Regions from separate parts of the Thalassotalea aquiviva genome, predicted to be linked through region 4. Evidence: predicted binding sites of a transcription regulator. Region 4 holds the regulator's gene; each other region holds the start of a gene.
The links. The regulator MetJ, encoded in region 4, represses methionine synthesis genes. The targets are predictions, from matches to a motif close to TAGACGTCTAGACGTCTA.
Positions count from the first base shown of each region.

Region 1: the regulator MetJ is predicted to act here: its motif matches at 1,948-1,965, upstream of metK (methionine adenosyltransferase).
Region 2: the regulator MetJ is predicted to act here: its motif matches at 2,104-2,121, upstream of metA (homoserine O-succinyltransferase).
Region 3: the regulator MetJ is predicted to act here: its motif matches at 1,412-1,429, upstream of serA (phosphoglycerate dehydrogenase).

Region 1 is NZ_CP166961.1:2,649,172-2,652,391, forward strand. Features, by position in the region: gene rsmE (16S rRNA (uracil(1498)-N(3))-methyltransferase) at 1-514, opposite strand, end outside; gene metK (methionine adenosyltransferase) at 647-1,834, opposite strand; gene ACAY00_RS11835 (PilT/PilU family type 4a pilus ATPase) at 2,110-3,220, opposite strand, start outside.
Region 2 is NZ_CP166961.1:2,171,340-2,174,559, forward strand. Features, by position in the region: gene metH (methionine synthase) at 1-1,106, opposite strand, end outside; gene metA (homoserine O-succinyltransferase) at 1,130-2,041, opposite strand; gene ACAY00_RS09870 (MFS transporter) at 2,299-3,220, shown strand, end outside.
Region 3 is NZ_CP166961.1:2,640,160-2,643,379, forward strand. Features, by position in the region: gene ACAY00_RS11785 (5-formyltetrahydrofolate cyclo-ligase) at 1-498, shown strand, start outside; gene rpiA (ribose-5-phosphate isomerase RpiA) at 565-1,221, shown strand; gene serA (phosphoglycerate dehydrogenase) at 1,503-2,732, shown strand; gene ACAY00_RS11800 (GGDEF domain-containing protein) at 2,953-3,220, shown strand, end outside.
Region 4 is NZ_CP166961.1:194,588-197,807, forward strand. Features, by position in the region: gene ACAY00_RS00845 (adenylosuccinate synthase) at 56-1,354, shown strand; gene metJ (met regulon transcriptional regulator MetJ) at 1,510-1,830, opposite strand; gene metB (cystathionine gamma-synthase) at 2,012-3,166, shown strand.

The sequences.
Region 1 (3,220 bases), 920 kb from region 4:
GCAGATTAATTTTTAGTGCTTCGGTTTGTTGTTGCGTCCACTCTTGTAAGGACAATGGCGCTAACACTTGTGGAACCTTTGCCCGTCCTGATTGCTCACACGCCGCAATCACAATCTTTTGCCACTGTTGACGTTTTTTGTCTAATCGTTCGGCATTAAGCTTGACCCCACAACGCTCAGTAAACAAGGGAGTAATGGTATTAACGCCAAGTTCGACAGACTTTTGCAAGGTAAAATCCATGCGATCGCCCCGCGAAATCCCCTGCCCTAAGTGAATGTCTAATGGCGATTCGTTTTCGACCTTATTTATGTCAGTGATTTCAGCCGTTGCCCGTTTTTTTTCAACGTCAACTAAGCGAGCTTGATAATCACAACCATCGCCATTAAATAAAGTAATGTGATCGCCAGGCTTGAGTCGCAATACCCTAACCACATGGCCAAAGGCATCATCGCTTAACGTTACTAGGCTATCACGGGTAAATTCACTGGCTTGATATATTCTTGGGTTGCTCATAAATGCTTGTCTTAATTGATATATTAGATTGGGGCATGGAAATAAAATACAATAACTTGCTAGCTTTTATTCTAACAGAAAAAAAAATGCCAGGGTAACCCTGGCATTTCGTTAACAGATATATGACTTGCCTTATAAACCAGCAGCCAAACGCAGCGCGTCTGCTTTGTCGGTTTTTTCCCAGCTAAAGGCGGTAAACGTATCATCACCAACGGTCATTTCATATGGCTCACGACCAAAGTGACCATAGGCAGCGGTTTGTTGATACATTGGATGCAATAAGTCTAGCATCTTAGTGATACCGTATGGACGTAAATCAAAGTTATCACGAACGATATCAATTAATGCTTGCTCACTAATTTTACCGGTACCAAAGGTTTCAATTGAAATAGACGTTGGTTCGGCCACACCAATAGCGTAAGACACCTGAATTTCACAACGATCGGCTAAGCCTGCCGCAACAATATTTTTTGCCACATAACGACCCGCATAGGCAGCGCTTCGGTCAACTTTTGATGGATCTTTACCTGAGAAAGCACCACCACCGTGACGAGCCATACCACCGTAGGTATCAACAATGATCTTACGACCGGTTAAACCACAATCGCCTACCGGACCACCAATAACAAAACGACCTGTTGGGTTGATAAAGTATTTGGTATTTTCGTTCAGTAATTCCGCTGGTAACGTATGCTTAATGATGTTTTCCATCACCGCATCATGTAAGTCTTCTTGCGAAATTTCTGGGTTATGCTGCGTTGACAAAACAACAGCATCAATCGCCACAGGCTTATCGTTTTCGTAAATAAATGTTACTTGCGATTTAGCATCTGGACGTAACCAAGGTAATACCCCAGATTTGCGCATTTCAGCTTGACGCTCAACCAAACGGTGTGAGTAGTACAATGGTGCCGGCATTAAGGTTGGGGTTTCATTGGTTGCATAACCAAACATTAAGCCCTGATCGCCCGCGCCTTGATCTTCAGGTTTGCTGCGATCGACACCTTGAGCAATTTCTGGTGATTGTTGACCAATTAAATTCATAATGCCACAAGTATCACCATCAAAACCGACTTCTGATGAGGTATAACCAATATCGGTAATGACCTTACGAGTAATGCTTTCTAGATCAACCCAGGCTTCGGTAGTAACTTCACCGGAAATAATAGCAACACCTGTTTTAACCATGGTTTCACATGCAACTCGGGCATGTTTGTCTTGCGTAATAATGGCATCTAAAACCGCATCAGAAATCTGATCTGCAATTTTATCTGGATGACCTTCAGATACGGATTCGGAAGTAAAATAATGTTTCGACATGTTGCCTCTTCTCAGTTAAATAACGCGGCTAGGTGCCTCAAATAGCTGGGCATTACCGTCCGGATTCATAATTTTGATGGATTTTACCTTGCTTTATTCTATAAATCTACCTTTTTACGTCTAGACGTCTAAATGTTTATTCAATTTATTTGCGGTGCGTCAAAAGTATAGTTTTAGCAATATATTTATACCAATGCCATTAAGTTTTAGAACAAAAAAGGCCTCGCTAGAGCAATCTCTAACAAGGCCTTTGGGGTATTTAGACGTGATCTAACTTAGTCGGAATCTAGACTATCAAGGGTCAGCCCTTTCATTCCTGTTACGGTGCTACCGCCTTCTTTGTTACCTTTTAACTTAATCATTAAGCGCAAATCGTTTGGTGAGTCGGCATGATGTAGCGCATCGGTATAACTGATATGCCCGCTTTGGTATAAATCAAATAGAGCCTGATCGAATGTCTGCATTCCAAGCTCTCGAGATTTACTCATGACTTCTTTAATTTCACTGATTTTGCCTTTTTTGATCAGCTCGGCAATATAAGGTGAGTTAATTAAAATCTCAATAGCGGCTTTTCGCCCGCGTCCATCCCTTGTCGGTACCAATTGCTGAGCAATAACGCCTCGTAAATTTAATGCCAAGTCAAACAACAACTTACCATGTTGCTCTGCGGGAACTAAATGCATAATTCGGTCAATGGCTTGGTTGGCATTATTAGCATGCAAAGTCGCAATACATAAATGACCGGTTTCAGCAAAACTTAAAGCGTGCTCCATGATTTCTCTTGAGCGGATTTCACCAATAAGAATGACATCAGGCGCTTGTCTTAATGAACTCTTTAGGGCGGCGTCAAAAGATTCCGTATCGAGACCGACTTCTCGCTGGGTGATCATAGAACGATCATGTTCATGCACAAACTCAACCGGATCTTCAATGGTTAAAATATGTCCACGAGCATTATGGTTTCGATAACCGATTAACGACGCCATCGATGTTGATTTACCAGTACCGGTACCACCAACAAACAGCAGTAGGCCACGTTTACTCATCACCAAATCTTTTAAGATGGAAGGCAACCCCATTCTGTCAACATCCGGTATTTCGGTAACGATTCGACGAACAACCATGCCCGGCATTTCGCGTTGCCAAAAAGCCGAAATACGAAAGCGCCCAACATCTTCAAGCGATAGCGCAAAGTTACACTCTTTGTCTTGATGAAATTCTTTCTTTTGGCGCTCAGTCATCGCACTCTCAACCAGCTCAAGCGTGGTTTCTGGAGTCAAAACTTGCGTATCTATTGGGGTTAATTCACCGTTGATTTTCGCACTTGGCTGTAATTTAACCGTGATGAATAAATCGGATGCGCTTCGCTCGACCATGGTCTTGAGC
Region 2 (3,220 bases), 1.4 Mb from region 4:
GAACCGGTGACATTGGTGCGTTCACCTACGTTAACAAATAAGCTTTGCTCATTTAGATTAAGCGCCTCTAACCCCGACAAGCGACACGCGATAGGCTGTTTGATTATTTTTCTAGGTACCATGTTTGCGACTATATCGGCAATGCCTTTGATATGCTCAGGAGTTGTGCCACAACAGCCACCGACAATATTTAAAAACCCTGATTGAGCCCACTCTTTAATGTGTTCGTTCATTTTTTCAACAGTGAAATCGTATTCACCAAACGCATTAGGTAAACCGGCATTAGGGTGAGCCGATACCGCAAAGTCACTGATATTGGCCAATTCTTCAACATATTGACGCAGTTCAACCGGTCCGAGCGCACAATTTAAGCCAAATGAAATGGGATTAGCATGGCGTAAAGAATTGTAAAACGCTTCGGTTGTTTGACCAGAAAGGGTTCGCCCAGATGCATCGGTGATGGTACCTGAAATCATAATTGGCAAAGTGATTGATAGCGCCTCAAAAACGTCTTCAATAGCCACAATGGCGGCCTTGGCATTTAACGTATCAAAGATTGTTTCGACCATAATAATGTCGACCCCACCCTCAATCAACGCTTGGGTCGATTCAATATAGGCATGCTTTAATTGATCAAAGCTGATATTGCGAAAAGCGGGGTTATTGACATCGGGTGAAATCGAACAAGTGCGGTTTGTTGGACCTAACACCCCAGCAACAAAGCGTGGTTTGTTCGGGTTTAATAACGTGACTTCATCAGCAACTTGACGAGCAAGCTTGGCCGCGTGAAAATTGATTTCCCTGCTAATGCCTTCCATTTGATAGTCCGCCATCGCAACGGTGGTCGCATTAAAACTATTGGTTTCAATAATATCGGCACCAGCCAATAAAAATTGGCGATGGATATCGGCGATAAGCTCAGGTTTCGTTAACACCAATAAATCATTGTTGCCTTTTAAATCACAGTCCCAGTTTGCAAAACGCTCGCCACGAAAGTCTTGTTCACCAAGCTTATGTTGTTGGATCATGGTACCCATAGCCCCATCAAGCACCAAAATACGCTGAGATAATTGTTGTTCTAAATACACACTGTTTGCTGATTTCACGTTTATGTCCAAAGTTTTATCGGTTATTTTTCTAATTGGTATGGGGTGATCTGATACACATAATAATTTAGCCAGTTACTAAACAGTAAACAACCGTGACTGCGCCAAGTATTACTCGGGGTTAACATCGGATCGTCACCGGGGAAGTAATTAACCGGTTTTAGTGGCTTCATATCTGATTTCAGATCGCGTAAATACTCATCATGTAAGGTGTTAGCATCGTATTCTGGATGCCCTGTTACAAAGACATGCTTCTGATCATTGCTCACCACTAAGTAAACCCCTGCTTGTTCTGAGTCAGCTAAAACGTTGAGTTGTGGATGATCCTGATAATCTTTTGCTGGCACATAGCCATATCGAGAATGTGGAACTTTAAACTGCTCGTCAAAACCGCGTGTTAATGGTTCCAGCGCGACCCGAGTGGTGTGCTGATATACACCTGAGAGTTTCTGCTTATGTAAACAACGGGTAATGCCATAAAAATGATAAAGCGCCGCGTGGGCCGCCCAACAAGAATACATGGTAGAAGTTACTTGAGCATTGGCCCAATCAAAAACTTGTTTGATTTTGTCCCAATAAATCACCTTTTCATAGTCGAGATGGCCAAGAGGCGCGCCAGTGATGATTAAACCGTCGTAACGCTTATGCTTTATGTCATCAAATAAGCGATAAAAAGTGTCTAAGTGCGCTTTTGGGGTATGTTTAGATTCATTTAAATGTAAGCGAACAAAGTCAATATTGATTTGTAAAGGGGTGTTAGAAAGCATCCGTAATATTTGGATTTCAGCTTCGATTTTATTTGGCATTAAATTTAAGATGGCCACCTGTAACGGACGGATGTCCTGACTGACAGCACGATGCTCTGACATCACAAAGATGTTTTCATTGGCAAGAACAGCCAGTGCGGGCAATTGGTCAGGGATCTTTATTGGCATAATACGCATCAATTACTAGAGACCATTTTAATACTACTTAATCACCTTGAAATGTCAACATCTAAACGTATAGACGTCTAGATGTTTTAATTCATTACGATGTTTGGTAGCAATATCGCAATTTACAGAATCAAAGCTTTTGGTTATGCTAGTTCAAATAATCATCTCGACTAAGCCAAAAAATTGGCCGCAATGGACTCGGCTACGCTCCCCGCAGAAGCTACGTGTCAATTAAACCTTAAGGAAAGAGAAAAATAATGCAAAGCGACGCTAGCCTAAATCGGCTCAAACAATTTCCTCGCTTGATGTGGGTTGTATTATTGGGGTCTTTCTTTACCCGTGGTAGTTATTACATGGTTTGGCCTTTCTTAGCCGTAATTCTATACCAAAAATTTGCTCTGTCAGCGACCGAAGTTGGCTTGATTTTAACCAACGCCGCTTTGGTCTCGGTTGTAGTTAGCTTCTTAGGAAGCGCCTTGTCAGATAGAATTGGTCGTCGCAAGTTAATTTATTTTAGTGGTATTTTGTACATAGTATCGTTTTGTCTGCTGGCCAAGGCCGATACCATATTATCCTATGCCATTGTTATTACTCTTTGTTCAATAGCCACCTCATTATGGCGGCCGCTAATTTCAGCTCTTATTGGCGATATTATTGAGCAACCACAAACTCGTGAATTAGCGATGCAGGCCTTATATTTTATTATTAATGCCGGTTGCGCAATTGGTCCTATTATTGGTGTGTGGCTTGGTATTACCGCCAAGCAAGAGGGCTTTTACATTACCGCTGTCGCCTTTGCTCTGTTGCTGTTTTTTTTGCATTGGGGATTTAAAACCCAGCCCATACTGGAAGCAAAGAAGAACACAAATCACCGTGAACCATGCGAGAGCGCTTTGCAAAATAGCACCATCAAGACGACCATGACGGTACTTTTACAAGATCGGTTGTTACAATGCTTGATCCTAGCAAACATCCTATGCATGTTTATCTATGCACAAATGGACACATCTTTGGTGCAATATTTAAGTCGTGCCAAAGTGCCTGAATTATTGACCTTAATTTCATCAATGATTTTTACCAATGCGCTGGTGATTATCAGCAGTCAATTTGTACTGCTGCGTTTAATGTCAAAGATGACGCTGACCAATCGTATTCAAATCGGCCTAATATTATTATTTA
Region 3 (3,220 bases), 930 kb from region 4:
GCCGTTTATCTGGCCAATGATGGCGAAATCAGCCTATCGCCTTTTATTCAATGGTGTTGGCAACAACAAAAGCAGGTATACCTGCCTGTATTGCACCCATTTACCCAAGGTAACTTACTGTTTTTGCACTACCAGCAAAATACCCTGTTGCAGCCAAATTCATATCAAATCCCCGAACCGGCCTTGGATGTACGTAAAGTCATACCGACCAATCAACTCGATGTGATGATCACCCCGCTAGTGGCATTTGATGTCAAAGGCAACAGACTTGGCATGGGTGGTGGCTTTTACGATCGCACATTAGCCAGTTGGTTTCGTGAAAGCAAAGACAAAGCCAGCGCTGATACCGAGGCTTTGTACCCCGTTGGAGTGGCACATGAATGCCAACAAGTTCCGGTGCTTCCTATTGATAGTTGGGATGTTCCGTTAGCCGAAATTATAACGCCGAAAAAAACATTTCAAAATCAAGCATTGAACTGTTCCATGTCGTCAAGCTAAGAGTATAATAACAATACTTAAGTTAAGGATAAGTCCAAACACCCTAACCTGATAATAGGAATCGCAATGACCCAAGATGAAATGAAAAAAGCCGCCGCAATAAAAGCACTCGAGTTTGTTGAACCAGATACCATTGTCGGTGTGGGCACAGGTTCTACGGTAAACCATTTCATCGATGCGCTTGCCACCATTAAGCATACTTTAGTTGGCGCCGTTTCCAGCTCAGAAGCTTCAACCCAAAAGTTGGTGGAATATGGTATCGAAGTTTTTGACTTAAACTCTGTTGATAATTTATCAGTGTACGTTGATGGCGCTGATGAAATTAACAATCAAATGCATATGATCAAAGGTGGCGGTGCTGCCTTAACCCGTGAAAAAATTGTGGCTGCGGTTGCCGACAAATTTGTGTGTATTGCCGACGCGAGCAAACAAGTCGATGTATTGGGCAACTTCCCACTGCCGGTTGAAGTGATCCCGATGGCCCGTAGCTATGTCGCGCGTGAAATTGTTAAGCTTGGCGGTGATCCTGTTTATCGTGAAGGGGTGGTTACAGATAACGGCAATGTTATTTTAGATGTGCATAACCTACACATTTCAGATCCTGTTGCGACGGAAACAAAGCTCAATGCCATCGTTGGTGTGGTTACCAATGGTTTGTTTGCCGAACGGCCAGCCGATGTTCTGATTTTAGGAACCGAAAACGGCGCAAAAATCGTCGTTTAGTCAATCTTCCCCCCAAATAAACTCAGACCAGAGCGTAAAACCATCTCTGGTCTGCTGGCCTTTCCTTTAAGAGTTTTCGCGCAATTTAAACCTGCCCTTCTGTTGTTAACAAACTTTATTCTAAATCGTTAGGAATTGTTAAAAATTGCTTTCGAGTTTTCACTCTATATGGTATTTTAATTGCTCAATTTGGATATCTAGCCATCTATAAATTATTGCCAATAAATGGCGTTATCATCGTCTGTGGCAATTTGTAGATACTAACTGGGACAACCGACATCATGACCAGAAAGTCATTACAAAAAGATAAAATTCGTATTCTTCTGCTAGAAGGCGTGCACCAATCAGCCCTTGAAATTTTAAAGTCAAATGGCTACAGCAATATTGAGTATTTAAAAGGGTCATTGAGCGATGCCGAGCTTAAAGAAAAAATCGCGAACGTGCACTTTTTAGGTATTCGTTCACGCAGCCAAATTAGCGAAGATGTTTTGGCTCATGCCAATAAGTTGGCGGCCATTGGCTGTTTTTGTATTGGCACCAATCAGGTCGATTTACCTGCGGCTCAAATTTTAGGGATCCCAGTTTTTAACGCCCCATTTTCAAATACACGCTCGGTTGCTGAATTGGTTTTAGGTGAAATTTTATTATTACTTCGTGGTATACCAGAAAAGAGTGCATTGGCACATCGAGGGATCTGGCATAAATCGGCTGATGGCTCGGTCGAAGCTCGTGCCAAGACTCTAGGGATTATAGGTTACGGTCACATTGGTACCCAATTAGGGATCATGGCTGAACATATTGGCATGCGAGTAAAATTCTACGACATTGAAACCAAATTACCGCTTGGTAATGCCCTGCAAGTTGAAAGCCTGACCGAATTATTAAATCAGTCTGACGTAATAAGCTTACACGTACCTGAAACGGTATCAACCCAGAATATGATCGGTGAAGCCGAACTAGATGCGATGAAACAAGGCGCTATTTTAATCAATGCCGCCCGTGGCACGGTGGTCGACATCGATGCATTAGCTAACGCCTTAGAATCGAAAAAAATCGCTGGTGCAGCCATTGATGTATTTCCTGTCGAGCCGAAAACAAATGATGAAGAGTTTATCTCTCCTTTAAGAAAGTTCGACAATGTGATCTTAACCCCTCATATTGGTGGCAGCACCAAAGAAGCACAAGAAAACATTGGTCGAGAAGTCGCTGGCAAAATCATTAAGTATTCTGACAATGGCTCTACCTTATCTGCGGTTAACTTTCCTGAGGTATCTTTACCTTCGCACGAAGGCCGTAGCCGACTGTTTCATATTCACCATAACCAACCAGGTGTGTTAACAAAAATCAATATGGCGTTTGCCAACCATAACATCAATATCGCTGCTCAATACTTACAAACCGATGATAAAATTGGTTATGTGGTAATAGATGTTGACTCCGAAGACAGTGAGATTGCCTTAAAAGAGCTTAAATCTATTGCTGGCACCATCCGAGCACGATTAATTCATTAATCGTGCAAAAACGTCACTCTATTAAGGGTGACGTTTTTATCTTCAAAACATCACCATTATGACACATCGGTTTGCTGACGCCTTTTCATCATCACAAGCTTATCATCAGCAAACAAATCAGATATGATGTTAGGGTTAATAAAACCATCTCTATTAACATACTCGGATGGAACTTTAGAATAAAATCAAGGGTGACTTTATTACAACTATGAACGGTATCATGATGTTTATGAGGTCATTGCCTGGGGCTCATCGGTGGGGACCTGCTTTTTTAGCGTTTATCACTTTTACCTTGCTCTCTTCTCCTTTGCTTGCCTATGCACAAAGTAATCAAATTACGGCCCAAGAAATTGAACAGTTAATCAAGTTTAATACCCAATATCGGCGCAGTAATTTTGAACAATTTCAAAAAAACATCGAACGCCTACAATATCATCACGATAAGCTTTCCCCAAGACAACAAGAAGAGCTGATATTTTTTCAAGCTT
Region 4 (3,220 bases):
CGTGGTATTTGCTAGAATCCCCGCCTAATTTTCTTTCGAAATATACAAAATTATTATGGGCAAAAACGTTGTAGTTCTTGGCACCCAATGGGGTGACGAAGGTAAAGGTAAGGTTGTTGACTTATTAACTGATAAGGCCAAGTATGTTGTGCGTTATCAAGGTGGTCACAATGCAGGTCACACTTTGGTAATTGACGGTGAGAAAACCGTATTACATCTTATCCCTTCAGGTGTTCTTCGTGAAAATGTTAAATGTTTAATTGGTAACGGTGTTGTGCTGTGTCCAAAAGCATTAATGAAAGAAATCACCATGTTGGAAGAGCGTAATGTTCCAGTACGTGAGCGCTTACTAATTAGTGATGCATGTCCTCTTATCATGCCTTACCATGTAGCTTTAGATAACGCACGTGAAGCTGCGCGCGGTAAAAAAGCAATCGGTACTACGGGTCGTGGTATCGGTCCGGCCTACGAAGATAAAGTTGCTCGTCGTGGTTTACGTGTAAGCGATTTATTAAACACGGAAACGTTTGCCGATAAGTTAAAAGAAATTATGGAATACCATAACTTTGTTTTAACCCATTACTACAAAGCCGAAGCGCTAGACTTTGATACGGTATTAAAAGAAGTATTAGAAATCGCCGATATTATCCGCGCAATGACGGCGGACGTAAGTGAAATGCTTGATCAAGCCCGTAAAGCCGGCGAATCTATCATGTTTGAAGGTGCTCAAGGTACATTACTTGATATTGATCACGGTACCTACCCATATGTAACGTCATCAAACACCACTGTTGGCGGTGTTGCAACAGGCTGTGGATTTGGTCCTCTAAACCTTGATTATGTTTTAGGTATCACTAAAGCGTACACCACACGTGTAGGTTCAGGCCCATTCCCTACTGAACTAAATGATGAGATTGGTCAACATTTAGGTACTGTAGGTCATGAATTTGGTGCGACAACCGGTCGTGAACGTCGTTGTGGCTGGTTTGATGCCGTTGCAATGCACAGAGCCGTTCAAGTGAACTCGGTTTCAGGCTTTTGTTTAACCAAGCTTGACGTGTTAGATGGTCTTAAAGAACTTAAAATCTGTACAGGTTATAAAACTGAGTCTGGTGACATCATTACGGTACCACCGATGGCTGCAGAAGGTTACGAAAACATTACTCCGGTATATGAAACCGTACCAGGTTGGGATGAGTCGACTGTTGGCGCGACCAGCATTGATCAATTGCCAGCAAATGCGATTGCGTACATTAAGCGCCTAGAAGAAATTACAGGTGTACCGATTGACATTATTTCAACCGGTCCAGATCGTAATGAAACGATGATTTTGGTGAATCCATTTGACGAGTAATGGATTGGTCAGTGCTAGATTGCCAATGTCAATTTAGCGAAATAAAAAGCCGGGTTATCCCGGCTTTTTTTATCGTCTTAGTAAATTTTTTATCGCGAACATTTTAATCTGCATGAAGTTCTGACGAACTTTCTGCGACAATGTTAACTTTGCGTCTAATCCTCAAAATCGGAAAAGTCGGTGATCCCTTTTTCCTCTAGAATATCTCGAACACTTTTGGGTAACGTATGTTCGTTATCTTTCATCAGATCTTCATCACTTGGTAACGGTTGACCCGTAAACGCATGCAAGAAAGCTTCGCAAAGGAGTTCACTATTGGTTGCGTGTCGTAAGTTATTGATTTGACGTCGAGTTCTTTCATCAGTAAGAACTTTTAATACTCGCAGTGGAATTGAAACTGTGATCTTTTTCACTTGCTCACTTTTTTTACCGTGGACTGCATAAGGGTTAATGTAGTCACCATTCCATTCTGCCATGGACATTCCTTCAACATCTGAATTAAATCTTGGTTTAAATTGTACTGGTTCTTCACTTTGAGTCAACATCTAAAAGCAAAGATGTATAGATGGCTAAAATTTCTTGACGGATATAAATTAACCAGATAGATTTATAGACGTCTAAACATCTATTTAATTAATTCGTTATGGAATGGGCAATATGGTAACCAAGCATAATGCAACAAAAGCGGTTCAAGCTGGTATTAATACCGACAAGCATCATGGTGCTGTTGTGCCGGCGTTGCATTTATCATCTACCTATGCCCTAAAAGGCTTCAAGCAAAAAGGCGAATACGATTATTCTCGAACCGCTAACCCAACCCGTTCAATCCTTGCTGATGTAATAGCCGAGCTCGAAGGCGGTTGTTTTGGCATTATTACTAGCACAGGCCTGTCGGCCATTCACCTGATCACCCAATTACTCAGTAGTCAAGATACCCTCGTTATCCCTCATGATTGTTATGGTGGTAGTTATCGATTATTCACTCATCTTGAGAAAAGGGGCTTATTCAAGCTTCTCGTTATTGACCAAAATGACCCCAAAGCCGTCGAACATGCTCTTGCATGTAAACCCAAGTTGTTGCTCATAGAAACACCGAGTAACCCACTTCTGCGTATTGTGGATATTAAAACCTTGGCTAACCAAGCCAAACAAGCAGGTACGTTGATCGCCGTTGATAATACCTTTCTTACCCCGTTATTGCAGCAACCACTCGCGCTCGGCGCAGATATTGTGATCCACTCCACAACGAAATTTATCAATGGCCACAGTGATATTGTTGGTGGTGCCGTTGTCACTAACGATCACTCTTTAGGCGAAGAGCTTGCTTGGTGGGCAAACTGCATAGGCATCACAGGTAGTGCATTTGACAGTTACCTGACCTTAAGAGGCATTAAAACTCTGCCGATTCGCATGAGAGAGCACCAGGCCAATGCCGACGCCTTAGTTAAATTTTTAATTGCACATCCAGCTATAAAAAGAGTGTATTACCCTGGCTTAAGCACCCATCCAGGTCATTCATTAGCTAAACAGCAACAAATGGGTTATGGCTCGATGTTGAGTTTTGAGGTGGATGGCGGTGTTAATGGCGCTAAAACCGTATTGGAAAATACCAGCCTGTTTACTTTAGCACAGTCTTTAGGTGGGGTTGAAAGTCTGATTTGTCACCCAGCAACGATGACGCATGCGGGAATGGAATTAACCGCGCAAGAAGCCGCGGGTATTTCACAATCCCTGATCCGAGTGTCTGTGGGGCTTGAAGATATTCAAGATATTATCAACGACTTAGATTATGCCTTAAATTTAACCTTGTAATTTTATAGGCTTAGACTTTGATTGATAAGAATCCTTTATTTTTTAACAACATCC